DNA from 2 places in the Halomonas sp. OfavH-34-E genome. Region 1 is predicted to be linked to the other one. Evidence: predicted binding sites of a transcription regulator. Region 1 holds the regulator's gene; the other holds the start of a gene.
What was found. Region 1 encodes PhoB, which activates phosphate uptake and scavenging genes when phosphate is short. Its sites were predicted from a motif close to TGTCATANNNNTGTCANA; they were not measured.
Positions count from the first base shown of each region.

Region 1 (10,764 bases):
CACGCCAGCGTAGCGTGATATGGGCGCCGTCACCGGCGTAGCGCACCGCATTGAAGGCCAGGTTGGAGACTGCGCTGTGCATCTCCTTCTCGCTGCCGGTGAGACTGCGCGATTCTTCGACGACCACCTCGATCTGCTGGCGGCCGCCTGACAATGCCTCGGCGTCGCGCTTGACCGCCTGCAGCAGGGTGGTGGGGTCGAGGCGAACATGGTCGCTGCCGCCCTGGTCGTTCTCGAGTCGTGACAGCAGCAGCAGGTCGTTGACCAGATTCTGCATGCGGCGCGTCTGGCTCTGCATCTGGGCGACCCCCTTGCCCAGGCGCTCCGGCAGCATGCCGGCCATGTCGCTGTAGGTCTCCAGGTAGCCGGTGAGCACGGTCAACGGCGTGCGCAGCTCGTGGGAGACGTTGGCGACGAAGTCGCGGCGCATCTGTTCCAGGCGATGCAGACGGGTGATATCGCGGGCCATGACCAGGCGTTCATCGTCACCGTACAGGGTGATCTGGAACTGCAGGATCATGTTCTCGTCGATGGGGGAGGGCAGGCTCAGCGGTTCGCGGTAGTCACGGGCATTGAAGTAGCCGACGAAGCGCGGGTCGCGCAGCAGGTTGGTGATGTGCTGGCCGCGGTCCAGTGCCGGCTTCAGGCCGAGCATGCGCTCGGCGGAGCTGTTCCACCACTCCAGGTCGCCGTGGCGATCGAGCATCACCACGCTGTCGCGCATCGCCTCGGACGACTCCTGGATACGCTGCAGGGTCGAGCGCAGGCGGCGCTGAGTGATCCGCTGGCCCTTTTGATAGCGATAGAGGCGATCGAACAGCTCGCCCCACAGGCCACTGGCGGTGGGAGGTTCCTGCTGGGGGCGGTGGGTCAGCCAGTCGTGCATCGCGTGCAGGTTGCGCAGGTGATAGCTGAGCCCAAGCGCCAGGCCAAGGCCGATGCCTACGCTGGACAGCGAGAAGGGCCAGCCCAGCAAGGCGCCGAGACCCACCAGCACGGCCAGGCGCCAGACTTCTCGTCTCCACAGACGACCCACGTCAGTTCTCGGCTCCGTTCACCTCATCCCTCCTGGTGCTGCGTTGCGTCGATGGCTCGCTCAGACCTTGGCCGAAAAGCGATAACCGGTACCGCGTACGGTCTGGATCAGTTGCTGATGGGGTTCCCCCAGGGCCTTGCGCAGGCGGCGGATATGCACGTCGACGGTACGTTCTTCCACGTAGACGTTGCCACCCCAGACCTGATCGAGCAACTGGCCACGGGTGTAGGCGCGCTCCTGGTGGGTCATGAAGAACTGCAGCAGGCGATATTCGGTGGGGCCCATGTCCAGTGACTTGCCGTCGACGCTGACGCGATGGCTGACCGGGTCGAGCTTGAGGCCTTCCACCTCCACCGGGTCCTCGACGCCCCGCGGAGTGGCGCGTCGCAGAACTGCCTTGAGTCTGGCCACCAGTTCTCGCGGCGAGAATGGCTTGGTGATGTAGTCGTCGGCGCCGGCTTCGAGGCCCTGGATCTTGTTGTCCTCCTCACCCTTGGCGGTGAGCAGGATGATCGGCAGCTCTGCGGTGGTTTCCTCGCGCTTGAGCCGGCGGGCCAGTTCGATGCCGCTGGTGCCCGGCATCATCCAGTCCAGCAGCAGCAGGTCTGGCTGGTCATCGACGATGATGGCGTGGGCGGCCTGAGCATTGTCCGCCTCGAGCACCCGGTAGTCGGCCATTTCCAGCGCCACCGCGATCATTTCGCGGATCGGGGCTTCGTCATCGACGATCAGTACGGTCTTGGCGGTCATCCCGGGAGCCTCTTGGTCAGGGTCTTACACTCGACGGTGACAAATGACACCACGTCAATGTGACAATTAGATGACATTGTATCCATTGTCGAGCGACCGAGACGGGCATTTCCCTCACCCGAGGGAGGGATAGAGGCTCAGTCCGAGTCCGGCGAACAGCAATAGGCCCGACCAGTGGTTGTTGAGAAAGGCCTGGAAGCAACGGTCGCGGTCACGGCTCTTGATCAGCCGCTGCTGGTGGACAAAGGTCGCGCCCATGGCCAGCCAGCCGAGCCAGAAGAAGCCGCCCAGCGCCAGCAGGCTGCCGGCCCAGGCCAGCAGCCCCAGGGTAGCCAGCTGCAATAGCGCAATGATGCGGGTGTCCCAGCGGCCGAACAGTACCGCGGTGGACTTGATGCCGATCTTGAGGTCGTCGTCGCGGTCGACCATGGCGTATTCGGTGTCGTAGGCCACGGTCCACAGCACGTTGGCGGTAAACAGCAGCCAGGCGACCATCGGGACTTCGCCGAGCACCGCGCCGAAGGCCATCGGAATGGCCCAGGAGAAGGCTGCGCCCAGCACCACCTGGGGGAAGTGGGTGTAGCGTTTCATGAAGGGATAGCTGGCGGCCAGCACCGCTCCGATCAACGACAGCCACACGGTAAAGCCGTTGGTCAGCCAGACCAGCGCGAAGGCCGATCCCAGCAGGCACACGAACAGCACCTTGGCCTCCCGCTCACTGATGCGGCCGGTGGCCAGCGGTCGGTTCTTGGTGCGTTTGACGTGGCCATCGAAGTGGCGATCGGCGTAGTCGTTGACCACGCAGCCCGCCGCCCGCATCAGGTAGACGCCGGCGACGAAGATCAGCAGGGTGTCACGGGCCGGAATGCCCTCGGAGGCCACCCACAGCGCCCACAGGGTCGGCCACATCAACAGCCAGGTACCGATGGGGCGGTCCAGACGCATCAGCGCCAGAAAGTCGGGAATTCGGTTCAGGTATCCAGGGGGACGCAGCAGCGAACGATCCATCGGTTTCTCTCATGCTCTGGCGCAGGTCAGGCGAAAATGAGGCGTAAGCCGGGCAACAGTCGCTCCTCGGAGAAACATCGCCGAGAAGCCTTGGCGCAGCCTAGCGCGAGCCGACGGCCATGACCAGCCAGGCGGCTCGCTCCGAAGTTGGCGACGGAAGGGCGATGGCGGGGTGACAGCCGGTGAGCGACAGCTAGTCAGCCGGTGGCAGAGGCCGACAGCGACAACGCTCGGCCCATGGTCGGCATAAAGCTCTCCTGCACCAGCAGCACCCAGCCGCTGTGACGAAATACCGAGCGGCGTTGCCACAGTCCGGTATAGCCGTGGATCGGCCTGGTGTTACGGCCGATCTGAATGGCGCTGCGCTCGAGATCGGGCTGGCGAAACAGCCAGCTGCCGAGAGAGGTCTCGCCGAGGCCTTCGAAGGGAGCGTCGTGACGCTCGACGATCGGTGCCACGCTGCGCGCCACCACCCAGGGCTCCTCGTCCACGCACAGGGCGACCTCGCGCAGCCAGGCCTGCTCGTCGCTGGCCAGACCCAGCAGGTGGGCCTCGTCAGGCCACGGCAGGCCCTTGGCCTCCGCCAGCAGGCGTACGCGAAAGTGCCCGGCGCCTGCCGCCTCGATCAGGCGTTCTGTCAGGGAGTCCCGCGAGGCCAGCCAGGCGTGCCAGTCAGCGGGCACCGCGATGCCACCGGAGGCCAGCGACACCCAGCCGGGGTCGACGATATCGGCCGCGTCGGCATTCGGCGAAGAGGCTGTGGCTGGCGCGGGATTACCCGGTTCGGACCCCGAGCGCTCCTCCAGGGAGCGGAATGTGGAAGGAAGCTGTGTCATGCGGCCTCGGCAGGGCTGTCGTCACCGGACGGCGGTGCTCCGGTCGGTCGGCGCATAGTGTACCATGTGGCCCAGCACTCACCCGCTGGTGTGGCCCCGTGCGGGCCGGCCCAGCTTCAACAGCGACCGCCCGGCGGTCGTCGGCAGAGTCGAAGGAAGCGATGCAAGGACCCTTGACCATCATCGGTACCGGCATGGCGGGCATAGGCCTGGCACGCCAGGTGCGGGCGCTGGACGCCCACCGACCGATCACCCTGATCAGCGCCGACTCAGGCGATGACTATTCCAAACCGCTGCTGTCCACCGGCTTCGCCAAGGGCCTGGCGGCGGACCGGCTGGCCGCGCGCTCGGCGCTGGAACTGGCCGATCAACTGGGCGCGGTGGTACGTCCCCACACCAGGGTCGATGCCATCGATCTGGCGTCGCGCACCCTGAGCCTGGGCCAGGAACGCCTGCCCTGGTCGGATCTGGTGATTGCCACCGGTGCCAGCCCCGTGGCGCCCTTCGAGATTCCCGATGCCCTGGCCGGACGGGTGTTCTCGATCAATGATCTCGACGACTATCGGCGTTTTTCGGCAGGCCTCGAGGCGCTGGGGCGCCCGGCTCGGGTGGCCATCGTCGGCCTCGGACTGGTCGGCTGTGAATTTGCCAACGATCTGCACGCCGGTGGTCATCGCGTCTGCCTGGTCGGCCCTGAACCCTCGTTGCTGCCCAGGTTGCTGCCCCGGCGGCTGGGTCAGACCCTGAGCCAGGCCTTCATCGAGGCCGGCATCGACGTCATCCATGGCCGTCTGGTGAGCAGGCTCGAAGGTGCCGGTGGTGACATCGGTGTGCACCTCGACGACGGCCATGAGCTGGAGGCGGATATGGTGCTGGTGGCCACCGGTCTGAAGCCGCGCTCTCGGTTGGCGCGAGAGGCCGGTATCGCGACAGATAATGATGCCATCGCCGTCGATCGCTACCTTAAAAGCTCCGATCCTCGTGTTCATGCGCTGGGTGATGTGGCCTCGGTGGACGGTGTCAATGCCATGTACGTGCAGCCGCTGCAGGCTTCAGCCAAGGCGCTGGCTGCGACCCTGTGCGGTCGTCCCACCCAGGTGCGCTACGGGCCCTGGCCGGTGCTGGTCAAGACGCCGCTGCTGCCGGTGGTGGCGCTGCCGCCGATGACCGACAAGGTGCATTGGCGAATCGAGGCCGACGGCGAGGATATCAGCGCCCTGGCCGAGGATGACGAAGGGCGTCTGCAGGGCTTTGCGTTGACGGGAAAATGCGTTCGTCGGAAAGTCGAACTGGCGCGGGCGGCACCGCCGTTGCTAGGCTAGGTTCGTCAACGGCGCGGGTTGTACGCGATACAGCCGTCGTTGAAGGTGCCACCGAGGCAGGGCAATTCTATCGGGGACGACCGCCACGACGTGTGGCTGGCCGGTGTCGTATCGCCGGTTTCGTACCGATGGAAGAGGCAAGGTCCCGTCGGCGGTGGCTCTCGCTAGTCGAAAGACAGTCAGGAAGCGCTGAGCGCACCGTGATGTTCATCGTCGTGGTCAACGATCCTGTTGTCACGGCGCAGGGCCGGGGACTGCCCGTGTGGACACTCGGACAGTGTTTCCATAACAATGATGCCGGTGTCACGGCACCGGAGTATCAAGCCAAACCAGGAGGGCTGTATGCGCAAGCCAGAACTCGCCGCGGCGATTGCCGAGCGTGCCGATCTATCCAAGGACAAGGCCAGCCAGGTGTTGAACGTCATCCTCGACGAAATCACCGGTAGCGTGTCTTCCGGCCAGGACGTGTCGTTGATCGGCTTCGGCACCTTCACCGTGCGCGAGCGTGCCGCCCGCACCGGCAAGAACCCTCAGACGGGCCAGCCGCTGAAGATTCCCGCCAGCAAGACAGTCGCCTTCAAGCCCGGCAAGGGGCTCAAGGACGCAGTCGCCCGCTGAGGTGACGACTACCACCGCCTGTCCTCCAGGCGGTGGATCGATATCGCGGCCCGGTAGCGGGCCGCGCCTACCCGTCGACCGGTGAGGCAACATGACCCTGAGACTGATGCTGTGGCTGCTGGGCGTCATGCTCAAGCGGGCCTTCAAGCGCAAGGCGCGATTCCGCGAACGTCTGCAAGACCGGGGTGGGCTCGACTGGGGCATCGCCACCGAAGATCTGTCCATCGCGCGCCACTATCGCATGCGTCCCACGGGGATCGAGAGTCAGCGCGGACTGCCAGTGGATCTCGATCTGGAACTACGCTTCCAGGACAGTCAGACCGCGATCAAGGTACTCCGGCGCCCCTCCCAGCGCACCTTCCTCGATGCCATGATGGCCGGCCAGCTGCGACTGGTGGGCGACGCCCAGGATCTTGATCGGCTGCAGCGCCTGCTCAAGCACCTGTGACGCACACCTGATTCATACCCGGCCCACGCCTGGCCCACACCCGGTTCACACCTGGCCATAGCGGCCGGCTTCCTCGCCCAGCCAGCGCCTGATCAGTGGCCTGCTGGCCTCCGCTGCCTGCTCGAGCAGGGCATCGGCCAGTGGAGTGATGCGCGGCAACAGGTCGGCATCGCGCTCCAGGTCGGCGATCTTCATCTGGGCCAGCCCCGTCTGGCGGGTGCCCAGCACCTCTCCGGGGCCACGAATCTCGAGGTCCCTCTCGGCGATGCGGAAGCCGTCGGTGGTCTCGCGCATGACCGACAGGCGCTGTTTGGAAGACTCCGACAGCGGCGGATGGTAGAGCAGCACGCAGTAGCTCTCGGTACTGCCGCGCCCCACCCGGCCACGCAGCTGATGCAGCTGCGATAGCCCCAGACGTTCGGGGTTCTCGATGATCATCAGGCTGGCGTTGGGCACGTCGACACCGACCTCGATGACCGTAGTGGCAACCAGCAGGTCCAGCTCGCCGCTCTTGAAGGCGGCCATCGTCTCGGCCTTCTCGGCCGCCTTCATGCGCCCATGGACCAGGCCGACGGCCAGGCCCGGCAGAGCCTCGGTCAGCTCCTCGTGGGTCACCTCGGCGGCCTGGCAGGTCATCGCCTCGGACTCCTCGATCAGGGTGCAGACCCAGTAGGCCTGGCGGCCCTCGTCGCAGGCCGAGCGGATGCGCTGAATCACCTCGGGCCGGCGTTCGTCCGGCACCACAGCGGTGGTCACCGGGGTACGCCCGGGCGGCAGCTCATCGATCACCGAGACGTCCAGGTCGGCGTAGGCGCTCATCGCCAGGGTGCGAGGAATCGGGGTGGCGGTCATCACCAGCTGATGGGGCGTCAGCCCGCCCTGTTCGCCCTTCTCGCGTAGCGCCAGACGCTGATGCACGCCAAAACGGTGCTGTTCGTCGATGATCGCCAGGCCCAGACGAGAGAACACCACATCATCCTGGAAGATGGCGTGGGTGCCGACGATCATGCGCGCTCGACCGTCGGCGATGGCGGCCTTGGTGTCCAGGCGCGCCTTGCCCTTGAGCTTGCCCGACAGCCAGGCCACGTCGATGTCCAGCGGCGCAAACCAGTCGCGGAAGGCGCGGTAATGCTGCTCGGCCAGCAGTTCGGTGGGGGCCATGATGGCGGCCTGGCAGCCGCCGGCGATGGCCGTCAGTGCCGCCATCGCCGCCACCACGGTCTTGCCCGAACCGACGTCGCCCTGGACCAGGCGCAGCATTGGCGCGGGCCTGGCCAGGTCGGCTCCGATCTCGTCGAGCACGCGACGCTGGGCGCCGGTCAACGAAAACGGCAGCTGGGCCAGAAAGCGAGTCTTCAGGCTTCGACCGCTGGGCAGCTCCGGCGCGCCGTCCGACTGAATGCGCAGGCGCACCTCGCGCAGGCTCAACTGGTGGGCCAGCAGCTCTTCCATGGCCAATCGCCGGGTGGCCGGGTGATGCCCGTCGCTTAGCGCCTCGACGTCGCTGTCGGGGGGCGGATGGTGCAGGGTGGCGAGGCTATCGTGCAGCGAGGCCAGGCCGAAGCGCTGACGCAGGTTTTCCGGCAGGTAGTCCGGCAGCGCCTCGGGGGTCTCTTCGAGCAGCGTCATGGCCTGGTCGATCAGCGCCCGCAGACGTGCCTGGGCAAGCCCCTCGGTGGTGGGGTAGATCGGTGTCAGGTGGTCTTCCACCGGCGGTTCACTGCCACCGATCAGACGATATTCCGGGTGGTAGATCTCCAGACCGGTCGCGCCGGCGCGGGCCTCGCCAAAGGCGCGCACCCGCACGCCGGGGCGAAACTGCTGCTGCTGCGCCGGCGAGAAGTGGAAGAAGCGCAGGCTGAGGATGCCGCTGCCGTCACGTAGTCGTACCAGCAGGCTGCGGCGGCGACCGCGGACCACGTCGGCGGCGGATACCTCACCCTCGACCACCGCCTCGTGTCCCCCTCGCAGGGTGGCGATAGGGGTGATCCGGGTGCGGTCCTGGTAGCGCAACGGCAGGTGAAACAGCAGGTCCTCGATTCGCTCCACCTTGAGCCGGGCCAGCTTCAGGGCCAGCGCCTCGCCGACCCCCTTGAGCGTCGTGACCGGGTCCGCCAGCCCGCTCACGGAGTCTCCGATTCGGCGGCGCGGCAGCGCGCGATGGCTTCGGTCACCGCATCGATGGCCTTGGGCCGGGGAAAGCTGGCGCGCCAGGCGATCGCCACGGTACGTCCGGGGGGGGCTGTGAAGGGGCGGCTGATCAGCATGCCGCTCTCGTAGTGGCTGGTGCCGATGGCCGAGCGTGGCAGCACCGTGATGCCGAGTCCCGAGGCCACCATATGGCGGATGGTCTCGAGCGATCCGCCTTCGGCGGTGAGGGTATTGTTGGGGCTGTTGAGCTTGTGGCTGATCGCCGGGCAGGCCTCGAGGATCTGGTCGCGGAAGCAGTGGCCTTCGCCCAGCAACAGCAGGCGTTCATCGAGGAGGTCTTCCTTGGCGATGGTCTCGCGCTCGGCCCAGGGATGCTCCGCCGGCAGCAGCACCTCGAAGTCTTCCTTGTAGAGCGGCTTGGTGACGACGTCGGTCTCGGTGAACGGCAGCGCCACGATGATGGCGTCGAGCTCGCCATTTCTGAGCTTGCGGCGCAGCCCGCCGGTAAAGCCTTCCTCGATGTACAGCGGCATCTGGGGCGCGCCGCGGGTCAGCTCCGGGATCAGGTGCGGGAACAGATAGGGCCCGATGGTATAGATCGCACCGATACGCAAGGGGCTTGCCAACTGGTCCCGGCCGGCGGTGGCCAGTTCCTTGATGGCGCTGCTTTGCTCCAGTACGCGCTGGGCCTGTTCGACGATCTTTTCGCCGAGGGGTGTGACCTGTACCGTGGACTTGGAGCGCTCGAACAGGGCAACCTCCAGCTCCTCTTCCAGCTTCTTCACCGCCACCGAGAGGGTCGGCTGGGAGACGAAACAGCGCTCGGCGGCGCGGCCAAAGTGGCGCTCCTGAGCCAAGGTTACGATATAGCGGAGTTCTGTTAGAGTCATGATGGTGCCGATCGGCATCCTCTATCCGGGGTATTGATCGAGGCGCCAGACGCTGGACGCGCGGGTCTCCGGGCCGGAGCCTCATAGGGATTTTATATCAGGGGGACGCGGTAAAGGTGAAGACAACGACACTGATTGTTGGTTGTGGCGACATTGGCATAACGCTGGGACGCGAGCTGCTCGCCAGTGGACACCGGGTGATCGGCGCGCGTCGCCGGCCCGAGCGCCTGGCGGATTCGGGTATCGAAGGCGTCAAGGTCGATCTTGCCGACCCCGAGACGCTGGCTGAACTGCCCGATGCCGACATCCTGGTCTACGTGGTCAGCGCCGACCGCTTCGAGGAGGAAGCCTATCGCGCCGCCTACCCCGAGGGCCTGAAGGCGGTACTGGCGACCATGACCACCCGTGACAAGGCGCCTCGCCACGTGTTCTTCGTGTCCTCCACCAGCGTCTACGCCCAGCGCGACGGCGAGGTGGTGGACGAGACCAGCCCGGCTGAACCCACCGGCTTCTCCGGTGTGCTGATGCGAGAGGCCGAGCAGGCGTTGATCGAACATGATCTGCCCGGCAGCGTGGTGCGTTTCTCCGGCATCTACGGCCCTGGGCGTGACCGCCTGATCCGCCAGGTGGGCGAGGGCCGCATCGCGCCGGCGTCGCCGACCATGTACTCCAACCGTATCCACCGCGATGACTGCGCCGGGGTGCTGGCCCATCTGATCGGCAAGGCGCTGGAGGGAGCCACCCTCGAGCCCCTGTACCTGGCCAGTGACACCGAGCCGGCCCCGCTCAACGAGGTAATGACCTGGCTGGCGAAACAGCTCAAGGTGGAATGTACCGAAACCATCCAGTCACCGCTGCGTCGCAGGGCCAGCAAGCGCTGCGACTCCAGCCTGCTGATCGACAGCGGGTATCGCTTCCGTTACCCGACCTTCCGCGACGGCTATACCCAGGTGCTGAAGGAAGGCGGTTTTCTCAAGGCCGGCGTGGTGGAGTAAGGCTGGCGTCGAGCACCGGATCGACGAGGGTTTCAAAAGGTCCGACAGCGCAAGGCCGGCAACGGAAAACTGCCGGCCAGATAGCAGAAAAAGCCCGCAACAAGGTTGCGGGCTTTTTCTTAGCGACTTTTTCTTGCGGACTTTTTTGCGGTAGTGGCAACGCAGAGGCGATCGCTTGCCCCGTCTTGTTCAGGACGAACGGGAGTCACCGCTAAAAATGGCATGACAAGATAGTGCAGCGCACGTCTTGTCCGATAAAAGCGTATTCGTTTTGGTGTCGCGAGTGCGCCGAATGCATCGCCAGGGTCTGACCCTTGTCGGTCACATCCCGCAAGGCTTCAGTAGGCAAGGCGCCAGTTGAGCGCATACAGCTCGAAGCCATCGTTGGGCTCCTTGATACTGGCGTTGGAGTAGTGGGTGGCACTGATCGAAAGATCGCCGTAGGGGCCCATCCGTAGACCCAGGGCGAGACGATCCTCGAACTGGAAGGAGCTCCCCAGATCACGGTCCTCGATATGGGTGTCAATAAAGGCCGAGGCACCGATGCCGCCTTCCACGAAGACGTGGTCCCAGCTGTAGCGCAGCGCAGGACGCAGGTAGAAGGCCTGGTTGGCGCTACGGTCGTCGCCTTCGAACAGGATCACCCCGGTGCCCAGGCGCAGGTCCAGTGAGGGATGATAGCGACTCAGGTCGAAGGTCCAGTCATAGCC
Region 1 is NZ_JAMXRY010000002.1:79,101-89,864, forward strand. It holds gene phoR (phosphate regulon sensor histidine kinase PhoR) at 1-1,036, opposite strand, end outside; gene phoB (phosphate regulon transcriptional regulator PhoB) at 1,097-1,786, opposite strand; gene ubiA (4-hydroxybenzoate octaprenyltransferase) at 1,901-2,794, opposite strand; gene NH448_RS01325 (chorismate lyase) at 2,992-3,630, opposite strand; gene NH448_RS01330 (FAD-dependent oxidoreductase) at 3,792-4,952, shown strand; gene NH448_RS01335 (HU family DNA-binding protein) at 5,295-5,570, shown strand; gene NH448_RS01340 (hypothetical protein) at 5,662-6,018, shown strand; gene recG (ATP-dependent DNA helicase RecG) at 6,064-8,145, opposite strand; gene NH448_RS01350 (hydrogen peroxide-inducible genes activator) at 8,142-9,059, opposite strand; gene NH448_RS01355 (SDR family oxidoreductase) at 9,176-10,054, shown strand; gene NH448_RS01360 (acyloxyacyl hydrolase) at 10,393-10,764, opposite strand, start outside.

Region 2 (10,764 bases), on a different contig from region 1:
AATCGTGAGCTGTCGCATCTGCAGTTCAACATCCGGGTGCTGGAACAGGCGCTGGACCAGGCGCACCCGCTGCTCAACCGCCTGATGTTCCTGTTGATCTTTTCCTCCAACATGGACGAGTTCTTCGAGATCCGGGTGGCCGGACTGAAGAGCCAACTGGCCGTGGGCGACGACGCCACCGGTGCCGACGGCCGCAGCCCACGTTCGGTGCTCGACGAGATCTCGAAGATCGCCCACGAACACGTGGAGCGTCAGTACCGCATCCTCAACGAGCAGCTGATCCCTGCCATGGAAGCTCACAACATCCGCTTCCGTCGGCGTGGGGACTGGACCAAGCAGCAGCGCAAGTGGGTCCATGATTACTTCTCCACCGAGATCATCCCGGTGGTCAGTCCCATCGGGCTGGACCCCTCGCACCCCTTCCCGCGGCTGGTCAACAAGAGCCTCAACTTCATCGTCGAGCTCGAGGGCAAGGACGCCTTCGGCCGCGAGGGCGGCCTCGCCATCCTGCCGGCGCCACGTTCGCTGCCCCGGGTCATCGCGCTGCCGGAAGAGCTGTGCGAGGAAGGCTTCACCGAGTATCTGTTCCTGTCGTCGATGATCCACGCCCACGCCGACGAGGTGTTCCCGGGGATGAAGGTCAAGGGCTGCTACCAGTTCCGTCTGACCCGCAACGCCGACATGACGGTGGATCCCGAAGAAGTCTCGGACCTGGCCTCGGCCCTGCGCGGCGAGTTGCTGGCCCGGCGTTACGGCAGCGGCGTGCGCCTGGAGGTGGCCGACAACTGCCCCGAGGAGCTTTCCGACTTCCTGATCAAGCAGTTCCAGCTCGAACCCAGTGACCTCTATCGGGTCAATGGCCCGGTCAACCTGACCCGCATGATGTCGGTACTGGGTGACGCCGACCGACCCGATCTGATGTACCGCTCCTTTACCCCCGGCGTGCCCAAGCAGGTCAAGCAACCCAACTCCATCATGCAGTCGATGCAGGAAGGCGACATCCTGCTGCACCACCCCTTCCAGTCGTTCACCCCGGTGGAGGACCTGCTGCGCGAGGCCGCCCGCGACCCCGACGTGCTGGCGATCAAGCAGACGCTGTATCGCACCGGTGCCGACTCACCCATCGTCAACGCCCTGGTCGAAGCCGCCGGCCAAGGCAAGGAAGTGACCGTGGTCATCGAACTGCGCGCCCGCTTCGACGAAGCCGACAACCTGGCGCTGGCCTCGCGCCTGCAGGAGGCCGGCGCCATCGTCATCTACGGGGTGATGGCCTACAAGACCCACGCCAAGATGATGCACATCGTGCGTCGCGAGAAGGGCGCGCTGCGCCACTACGCTCATCTCGGCACCGGCAACTATCACTCCAAGACGGCCAAGCTCTACACCGACTACAGCCTGCTCACCGCGGACCCTGTGCTGTGCGCCGACGTGCACAAGGTGTTCCAGCAACTGTCCGGCATGGGCCGCACCCGCCAGATCGAGAAGCTGCTGCACGCCCCCTTCACCCTGCACGAACGGGTCGTGGAAATGATCGAGCGGGAGGCAAGCTACGCGCGCAAGGGCAAGCGCGCCCATATCATCGTCAAGTGCAACTCGCTGACCGAACCCAAGCTGATCCAGGCGCTCTACCGCGCCTCCCAGGCCGGCGTCGAGTGCGACCTGATCATCCGCGGCATGTGCTGCCTGCGCCCCGGCCTGCCCGGTATCTCCGAGAATATCCGGGTGCGCTCGGTGATCGGTCGCTTCCTCGAACACACCCGGGTGTTCCACTTCCACAACGACGGCAAGCCCGAGATATGGGGCTCCAGCGCGGACTTCATGGCGCGCAACATGTTCCATCGGGTCGAGACCTGCTTCCCGCTGCTCGACAAGAAGCTCGCCGCCCGGGTGCGCAAGGACCTCGAGACCTACCTGGTCGACAACTGCCAGAGCTGGCTGCTGCAGGCCGACGGCACCTACATCAAGCAGGATCCGGGCGAGGCCGCACCGATCTCCGCCCAGGAAACGCTGCTGTACGCCTACGCCGCTCGCGCTTGAGTAACGCCCCGCATTGACGCGCCATCGGCGCGTCGATAACACCACCCAGGCCCCTCGCCAGCGACGCTGGCGAGGGGCTTTTCATGTTGTCGTCATGTGTCCTGACGGCTGCCGGACGCCGCGCGACCTGCGCCTTGGCCGCCCCAAGCGGTTCCCGGACCAACCGCCTCCCGCTTCAGGCTGCCGATCATCCAGCCCTGGACACCCAGACCCTAGAAAAAACACCCCGGCTCCCTGAAAAGGGAGCCGGGGTGCTGGGGCGGCGCAAGACGTCAGACGTAGAGAACGCCCCTGGAGGTTGCCCGAAAGGCCGACGCAAGCCGGCACCTTTCGGACACGTCCTAGACGCCGATCTGGCCGCCGTCTTCGCGCTGGATCACCACCGTGGCGGCGCGCGGTCGCACGCTGGCATCAGACGCCTGGGTCGCGTCGTCACTGGCCGGCCAGTTGCCCGGATGCTGGATATTGATAAACAGCGCGGTCTTGTCCGGCGTGGGGAAGATGCCAGTGACCTCGCAGCCGTTGGGGCCCACGCAGAAACGCTTGAGCTTGTCCTGGTTGGCCCCGGAGATCACCGCGGCGGCACCATCGGCACGCTCGAGCTCCGCCGGCACGACCGCCAGCACCTGGTCATTGGTGCTCTCGGTGACGCCCTCGTAGCCGTTGTCGGTCTGGATCCACAGGATGCCCTGGCCGTCGCCGCGCTCATCGAAGTAGAGCCCATCGGGACTGGCGAATTCGTTGTCGGCGGTCAGCCCGGACAGGTTGTTCTGGTCACTGGCCGCGGCACCGAACACGAATACCTCCCAGTCGAAGGCGGTGGCATCGCTGCCCTCGCGCCAGCGGATGATCTGACCGGCCTCGTTGTTCGCCCGCGGGTTGGCCGCATTGACCGGTGCCGTGGCGTAGCCGTTGCCCAGCGCGGTGATGTTGTCGCCGTCGCCGGTCAGGGTCGCCTCGGTGCCGTCTTCGGTACGCTTCGAGTTGTTGGTCAGGGTCATGTAGACCTCGCCGGTGGACGGGTCCACCGCGCCCCACTCAGGGCGATCCATCGGTGTGGCACCCATCAGGTCGGCGGCATCACAGGTGTGGATGATCACCCCGGCCAGGTCATCGGCGTCGAGTTCCAGCGCCTCGGCCAGGGTACGGCCATCCTGGGTGGAAGCGTCCGGCGTCAGCGGCAGCCACTCGCCGCTGCCATCGGCGTTGAAGCGAGCGACGTAAAGGGTGCCGCTGTCCATGTACTTGTCACCGATCGCCAGGCGATCGGCCTCGGCGCCGGGAGCGATGGCATCCGCCGGGTCCCAGGCCGCCTCCGAGACAAACTTGTAGATGTACTCGTTGCGCGAGTCGTGACCGGAGTAAAACACCACCGGCTCGCCTGCTACCAGCTTGCCCGGCCAGCAGCCCTCGTGGCGGAAGCGGCCCAGCGCCGTGCGCTTGATCGCCTGCCTGCCGGTATAGGGGTCGATCTCGACGATATAGCCGAACTGACGCGGCTCGTTGCGGTAGTCACCGCTGGCGTCGTCGGCGACGGGGTCGCCGATCAGACGGGTAAATTCGTCGTCGCGTTCGCTGTCATCACCCGCGGCGGTCTCCCAGCCGTAGCGTCCGCGACCACTGGCGATGCCAAGACGGTCATCGTCCAGGGTACGGCCTTCGTTCTTGACGAAGTAGGCCGGCCAGTTCTCCTCGCAGGTGAGGTAGGTACCCCAGGGCGTGTAGCCGTGGGCACAGTTGTTGTTGGTGCCGCGAGCCTGGGTGCCGCCCGGGGAATACCTGGTCTTGACGTAGTCGCTGCCCGCCACCGGCCCTGACAGGTGCATCGGGGTGGCGCTGGTGTAGCGACGGTTATGGGCGGAACCCTTGACGTGGCTCCAGCGACCATCGGCGTCCTTCTTCACCTCGACCACGGTCACCCCGTGGGCGTTGATCTCGGTGCGCACCTCGTCCGCCGGACGCTTGCCTTCGGTCATGTTGGTAGGGCCGCCCTGGGGCGCCCACAGCGCGTTCTCGTCGATGTATTCGTTGTTCATCACCAGCAGGAAGCGCTCGGAGGCCGTGCTCTCATCCAGCGCGAAAGGATGCATGCCGTCGTGATGCATGCCGACGCTGGCCGCCTGGGCCTGGGGCGTCATCGTCAGATCCTCGCTCCATTCGGGCGCGCTGTCGTCAAGCGGCGTACCCCAGGGCACCAGCACCTGGGCGGTATAGCCCGGCGGCACCACCACGGCGTCGCTGCGCGAACCGGCAATCGACTCGAAGGCCAGCGCCAGCGGCGTCTTGGCCATCCCTGACGACGGCTCGTTGGCGAAGGCCGAGAGACCAAAGCTTCCCAGCATGGTCATGGCCGCCATGCCCATGCCACCCTTCATCACCGCTCGCCGGGAAAGACGACGGTCGAGCACCGAGGAGAAGGGTTCATTACGGCTGGGATTCAACAGACGATGATCTTCAATTTCCTTGCTCATTGCGCAGTCCTCTTCTTGCAGCCCTCTGTTCGCCGTCAAGGCGTGGGCTGTCGGTGCCAGTCACTGTTGCCGGCCTCGGGTATCGGAGGGGAAAGTCGATCACAGGGGCGACGGCGGTCCGCCGACAACACTAGGTAGTCCAGATGACACTCGTATGACGATAGACGAGGTTGACGCAGAGCACAGGAAGTAGCGCTATTGTAAAAAGAGTAACAGTTGGTGAAAGAAAATGGCTTCGCTCGTCGACACAGTGCACCAACAATCGCTATCGACAGGACCAGAACCATGTGGAATCTGGGACACCGACATCAGCGCATACTTCTTATGCCCCAACGCGCCCCTTCAGCCGACGAAGATCCCGAGCCTCGTTGGTACTGGGTCCACTGTGTCGATCAACAGAGCCTCGACCGGGGCAGCGCCGCCAATGTCCAATCGCTTTCGTGCCTCGACCAGGCACTTCCCTGTTGTCTCGTCATACCGCCACAATCGGTCACCCTGGTAACGCTGGACGGCGCCCTGGCCGAGGAGGTCGACAGCAGGGAGTCACTGGATGAACTGGTTGAGCGGGAGCTTTGCGTAATACCGCACACTCTCGCGCTCCATGTGCTCTATCGTGATGACAGCGCCCTGGATGTCATGGTGGTGCAGCGTACCCTGCTGGCCCAGTGCAGCCGACGCCTGGGACGCCATCACCTCTCGCCCCGCTGGTGGGCCAGCGCCTTCCAGGGTCTGCCGCCGCCCGAACCCGACACCCTGGGCGTACTGCCCTGGGGCGACGACTGGATGCTGAAGTGGCGCCACCCCGAGACCCCTGAACGGGAGCGCTGGCTGTGCTGGCCCAAGAGTCAGGACATGGAGGACCTGAGCGACCATCTTCCGGAAGTGCTGCGCGAGTCGCCATGGAATTGTCCACTGGCCCCCCAGGCCGTCAACGGCCTCGACTGCCTGGACTTCTGTGCCCGCCACCTGCCCGAGGACCTGCCACTGGTGCCCTCGGACATCGGAGGTGAGGGTCAGCCAAGGGAGAAGAAGCCCGAGCCCGCGTAGAGGCAGCGTGATCGCTATCGCTAAACTTCGCTGCCGCTGGCCCAAAAAACGTGTAGAGGCGTTTGAAGCGACGAGAGGGAGTGCTGAAGTCATATCGTGAGCGATGACGAGCCGGATGCCGCCGGAGCGCAAAGGCTGGAGTTTACCTCCGACGAAATGAGAACCTTTAGCGCCGGCGGCGGAGTTGCAGTGCATCGCCATCTATCCCGTGTTTCTTCAATCTCCGAGCATGACTCCTATACTTTCCGTTTGGCTACCAACTCCGTTGACCGCCGTAATATCCTGGGGACAGCATGACATGACTACGTAACAGGTCATCATTGCCTTGAACACGATCCTGTCGTCTCTTTTGGCCACGGGTGGCACAAATGTCAGTGAGCCATCACCATCAAGTGGAACATTCATCCACACATTGAATGGTGATGGAACATGCGAAACCTCCTTGCCGATGGCAAGCAATGCCATTCGAAGATTATCAACACAGTTGTCATGGTATTCGCTTACGCCAAGCTGTCTATAGCGATTGATATCGCAGGCGGCAATCAATGTGTCATGCACCCCAGGCGAAGTATCTTCCACTAGTTCCAGCATCTCGTTTCTTCTATTGGAAACCATACTGTCACCGACAACCGGCACCAAGCGCCCAAGATGGGTTCGAGTATGTTCCATGGATAGAAATTCGTCTGGATCACTCGTATTGAAAGCCCACATATCGCAGACCTGCAATCCACTTACGTTAATCAGCGTAAGCATCTGCCCTTTTTCCAGTACAACGGCAGCGCCACACCTCGCGGGAATGAAATAGACCTTTCCTGGCTGCAGAACACCATTGCGCGCAAGCGGTTGGCTCACTGACAACTGTTTTTCTTCCAGCGCACCGAAAGAAGCCGCCAAATCAGGCTCCCTATCTCTACTTATATAACCACCCATCATCCACCTCGCTCACTGATTTTTCCGACTTATCATGAAGAATACATTGTTGGAAATCAGACACTCCCTCTCACCACATCGGCCCTCTGACGGCGAGACGCGCAAATTTCTCATCCCGCGAGACTATTCTTATTTCAAGTTCTGCAATACAGACGTTTGCTGGACAGGGAATCACATCTGTTGCCGAGCATCTGGTACCCAGCAGGGGACGATCGAAGAAGCGGTCACGGAGGTGCGCTCACCCCGAGACTGGATCGGAAACAACGCGAGCAACGTCCAGACTGGCCGCCAGCCTGTCGACCAACGCCTCAACGCGTTGCTCCGCCTGAATCAGAGACTGCTGCAGCCGCTCGTCGGCAAACTCGTCATACTCCACGGCGATGCTGTGCAACTCCTCTATGCCGAGATAGGCGAAAACGGTACGCAAGTGTGGTTCGACGTGGTTGGTGTGCTCCATTCGCTCACCAGACTCATAGCCATAATCACCCCGGGCACCAAGCACTACCAAGCGCTTGCCCATGGCGCTCAGCATCGGCCAATAGGGCAAGCCTGGGCGGGAGCGATCAAAGCCGAAAGTCCGCCCGACTCGCACGATATTGTCGATATAAGCCTTGAATCCGGCCGGAACGCCGAAGTTGTACATCGGTACGCCAGCAATGATCAGATCCGCCTCGAGCAGTTCGTCGACCAGGGAATCACTCTCCGCGAGAACCTCGTGCATCCACCTATCCCGCGCTTCCGGCTTGGTGAAGGCGGCATGAATCCAATCACCGGTGACAGGACGAGGCGGCTGCTGGCCGACATCGCGATAGACGACCCTGTCGTCAGGACGTGCCCGTTGCCACTGTGTGACGAAGTGGGCGCTGAGGCGTCTCGAATGCGATCCGTGGGGTTGACTACCGGAAAGTCCGGAGCGTGCGCTGGCATCAAGGTGCAACAGTGTAGCCATGAAGATTCTCCTTTGGGATTAGTACCGCTCATGCTTGGTGGTGCACGAACGACAGAATCTTCCAATCGATTCGGGCCGACAAACGATCTATTCTTTGCAGATACACAAAAATTTTTTGTCCATAGGGATGCGATGCAACGACGCCGACTACCACTCTCGCAGTTGCGTGCCTTTGAGGCGGCAGCACGTCACCGTAGTTTCAAGGGGGCGGCTGAAGAGCTGGCGGTAACGCCCGCCGCGATCAGCCACCAGGTACGTGAACTGGAAAGCTGGCTCGGCGTAGCGCTATTCGAGCGTCGCACCCGCCAGGTGATCCCGACCGACGCGGCAACGGAGCTTTCTCCCGTGCTACGCCAGGGCTTTGACGCCTTCGCCGACGCATTGGAAAGTCTGCTCAAGCGAACGACACCCGCCAGCGTCACCCTCTCCTGCACTCCGGCCTTCGCCAGCCAGTGGCTGCTTCCTCGACTGACCGACTTTCATTCGACGAATCCCGATATCGCCTTGAATATCCATGCCAGCGAGAGCGTGCTTGATCTGACGCATGGAACCCGCCTGGCGATTCGTTACGGTATGGGCCCCTATCCGGACCATGAGGTGGTGACCCTGGCGACCGATCGCATTGCCCTGGTCGCCAGCCCGCAACTCCAGCTGGCTGGCGTCGACGACCTCAGGGGTGTTCGTCATATCGATTTCGACTGGTACTGTCCGAACCTTGGCCTGCCCGGCTGGGCTCAGTGGTGTCAGGCGGTGGGGTCTACCCCTGCCGTGCTGGGGCCTCGACTCGCCTTCTCCGAAGAAAGTCACGCGATCCAGGCCGCTATCTCCGGCCAGGGCGTGGCCCTGCTGGGCTTGACCCTGGTGCAGGATGAGATCGCTCGTGGTGTGCTGGAGGTGCCATTCGGCCCGTTTCTACCGGGACTGCACTACCACCTGATCAGGAGCCAAACAATGTCCGACAATGCCATCCTCGACAAGGTGGTGGTTTGGCTTCAACAGGCGTTTTCAGCGGCAACCGCTACCATAGGCGAACAACAGGCACCTTGATACAACCCGTTTGCCTTCCCGCAAGAAATGACCGTCCTGGCCTTGAGCATGGCGCTGGATGATCGAACTCAGACGTCATCGGACATCGAAGGCGTTCGCCCCATCGCCCCCTCTCCGATGACCCGAAGCAGCCGGTGGGACATGTGAGGATGACCCGACAGTGCACGGGAGGGCATACTGGGGGCGATATCACTAAAACGGGAAAATGTTGTGAAACGGGCCATGCCAGGGATGCGGTCTGCTCTACTCACTACGGTGCTTGCCGCGGCGCTTGTTACTCTCAGCGGCTGCGCCGCCTTCGCCCCGGCGCCGCCGAGCCATCAGGACAATCTGTGCGAGATCTTTCGCCAGCAGCCTGACTGGTACGACGCCACCCAGGCCTCCTATGAAAAGTGGGGCACGCCCCCCTGGACCCAGATGGCCTTCATCAAGCGCGAGTCGTCGTTTCGCAGCCACGTCAGGCCGCCACGTACCAAGCTACTGGGCTTCATTCCGTGGACGCGCCCGTCCTCGGCCTACGGCTATGCCCAGGCCCAGGATCCGGTATGGGGCGAATACGATGATGACGCCGGCGGGCTGTTCGCCAGTCGCACCGACATGGACGACGCCACCGACTTCATCGGTTGGTACAACGCCCGCACGCGGCGCATGACGGGGGTGTCACTGTCCAACCCCGAGCACCTGTACCTGGCCTACCACGAAGGCCAGGGCGGCTATCAGCGCGGCAGCTATCGCGCCAAGCCGGCGGTGCAACGCGCGGCGCGGGAGGTGGCCAGCACCGCTTCCCGTTATCGCAGCCAACTGGCGGCCTGCGAGGCGGAATTCCGCTGCGACAGCTTCTATCAGGTATGGCCCTTCTGCCGCTGAGTCAGGTGGCCACCCACTATGCTTCCCGCTACCGCAGCCAACTGGCAGCCTGCGAGGCGGAATTCCGCTGCGACAGCTTCTATCAGATATGGCCCTTCTGCCGCTGAGTCACGTCCCCACCCACTATGCTTCCCGCTACCGCAGCCAACTGGCGGCCTGCGAGGCGAAATTCCGCTGCGACAGCTTCTATCAGGTATGACCCGTCTGCCGCTGAGTCACGTCCCCACCCGCGACGCGAGCCAGTTACGCCGGACATAAACGACCAGAGGCCCGAAAGGGCCTCTGGTCTGGTTCGTTCGCATCGTCGGGCTCAACCCTGCTGGGCAAGACGCTCGGCAGCCAGGCTCAACAGGTGTTCGGTGGTCTCCCAGCCGATGCAGGCGTCGGTGACCGAGACACCGTAGCGCAGCTTGCCGGGCTCCAGGGGTTGTTTGCCCTCGTTCAGGTGGCTTTCGAGCATCACCCCGATCAGCGAGGTGTCACCGGCCAGACGCTGGGCCAGCACCTCGAGCAGGACTTCGCTCTGACGGCGATGGTCCTTGCGTGCGTTGGCGTGACTGCAGTCCACCATCAGCCGCGGCGGCAGGCCGGTGCCGATCAGCGCCTTCCTGGCGGCGGCGACCGCGTCGACCCCGTAGTTGGGCTCACCGTGGCCGCCCCGCAGCACCACATGGGTGTAGGGGTTGCCGGCGGTCTCGCGCATGACCGGCTGCCCCTGCTCGCCCACCGCGAAGTGCTGGTGGGGGTGGGCGGCCGAGCGCATGGCGTCCAGTGCCACCTGGACGTCGCCGCTGGTGGCGTTCTTGAAGCCGACCACCGCGCCGATGCCACTGGCCATCTCGCGATGCAGCTGGGATTCGGTGGTGCGTGCGCCGATCGCGACCCAGGCCAGCAGGTCCTCAAGGTAAGGAGCGATCATCGGCTGCAGGATCTCGGTGGCCACCGGCAGACCCAGCTCGACGATCTCGCGCATCAGCTGGCGTGACAGCTCGAGCCCACGCGCCATGTCGCCCTTGCCATCCAGGTCCGGGTCATAGGCCAGGCCCTTCCAGCCCACGGTGGTGCGGGGCTTCTCGACGTACACCCGCATCACCACCAGCACTCGATCACGGATGCTGTCGGCCAGGGAGGCCAGACGCCGGGCGTATTCAAGCGCCGACCTGGGGTCATGGATCGAACAGGGCCCGACCACCGCCAGCAGGCGATCATCACGACCCTCGAGAATGTCACGGATCTGCTGACGCTGAGCGTCGACGCGATCGCTCAGGGTCGTCCCGAGTGGGCACTGGCGCTTGAGCGCCTGCGGGGTCGGCAGGGTCATCTGGGGGGCGGTCTCTTGCGTCGCGGCAGCGTTGAGGTCGGCGGTGGCAAGCGAAAGGCTGGCGGTCATGGTATCAGCTCCGTGTGGTCGTACAT
Region 2 is NZ_JAMXRY010000007.1:67,978-78,741, forward strand. It holds gene ppk1 (polyphosphate kinase 1) at 1-2,037, shown strand, start outside; gene NH448_RS04975 (PhoX family phosphatase) at 2,379-4,508, opposite strand; gene NH448_RS04980 (hypothetical protein) at 4,794-5,555, shown strand; gene NH448_RS04985 (urea carboxylase-associated family protein) at 5,772-6,449, opposite strand; gene NH448_RS04990 (NAD(P)H-dependent oxidoreductase) at 6,724-7,434, opposite strand; gene NH448_RS04995 (LysR substrate-binding domain-containing protein) at 7,567-8,481, shown strand; gene NH448_RS05000 (lysozyme-like domain containing protein) at 8,713-9,348, shown strand; gene NH448_RS05010 (3-deoxy-7-phosphoheptulonate synthase) at 9,659-10,738, opposite strand.
Region 2: NH448_RS04975 (PhoX family phosphatase) is a predicted target of PhoB. The motif match lies at 4,651-4,668, and genes of this name have one in related genera.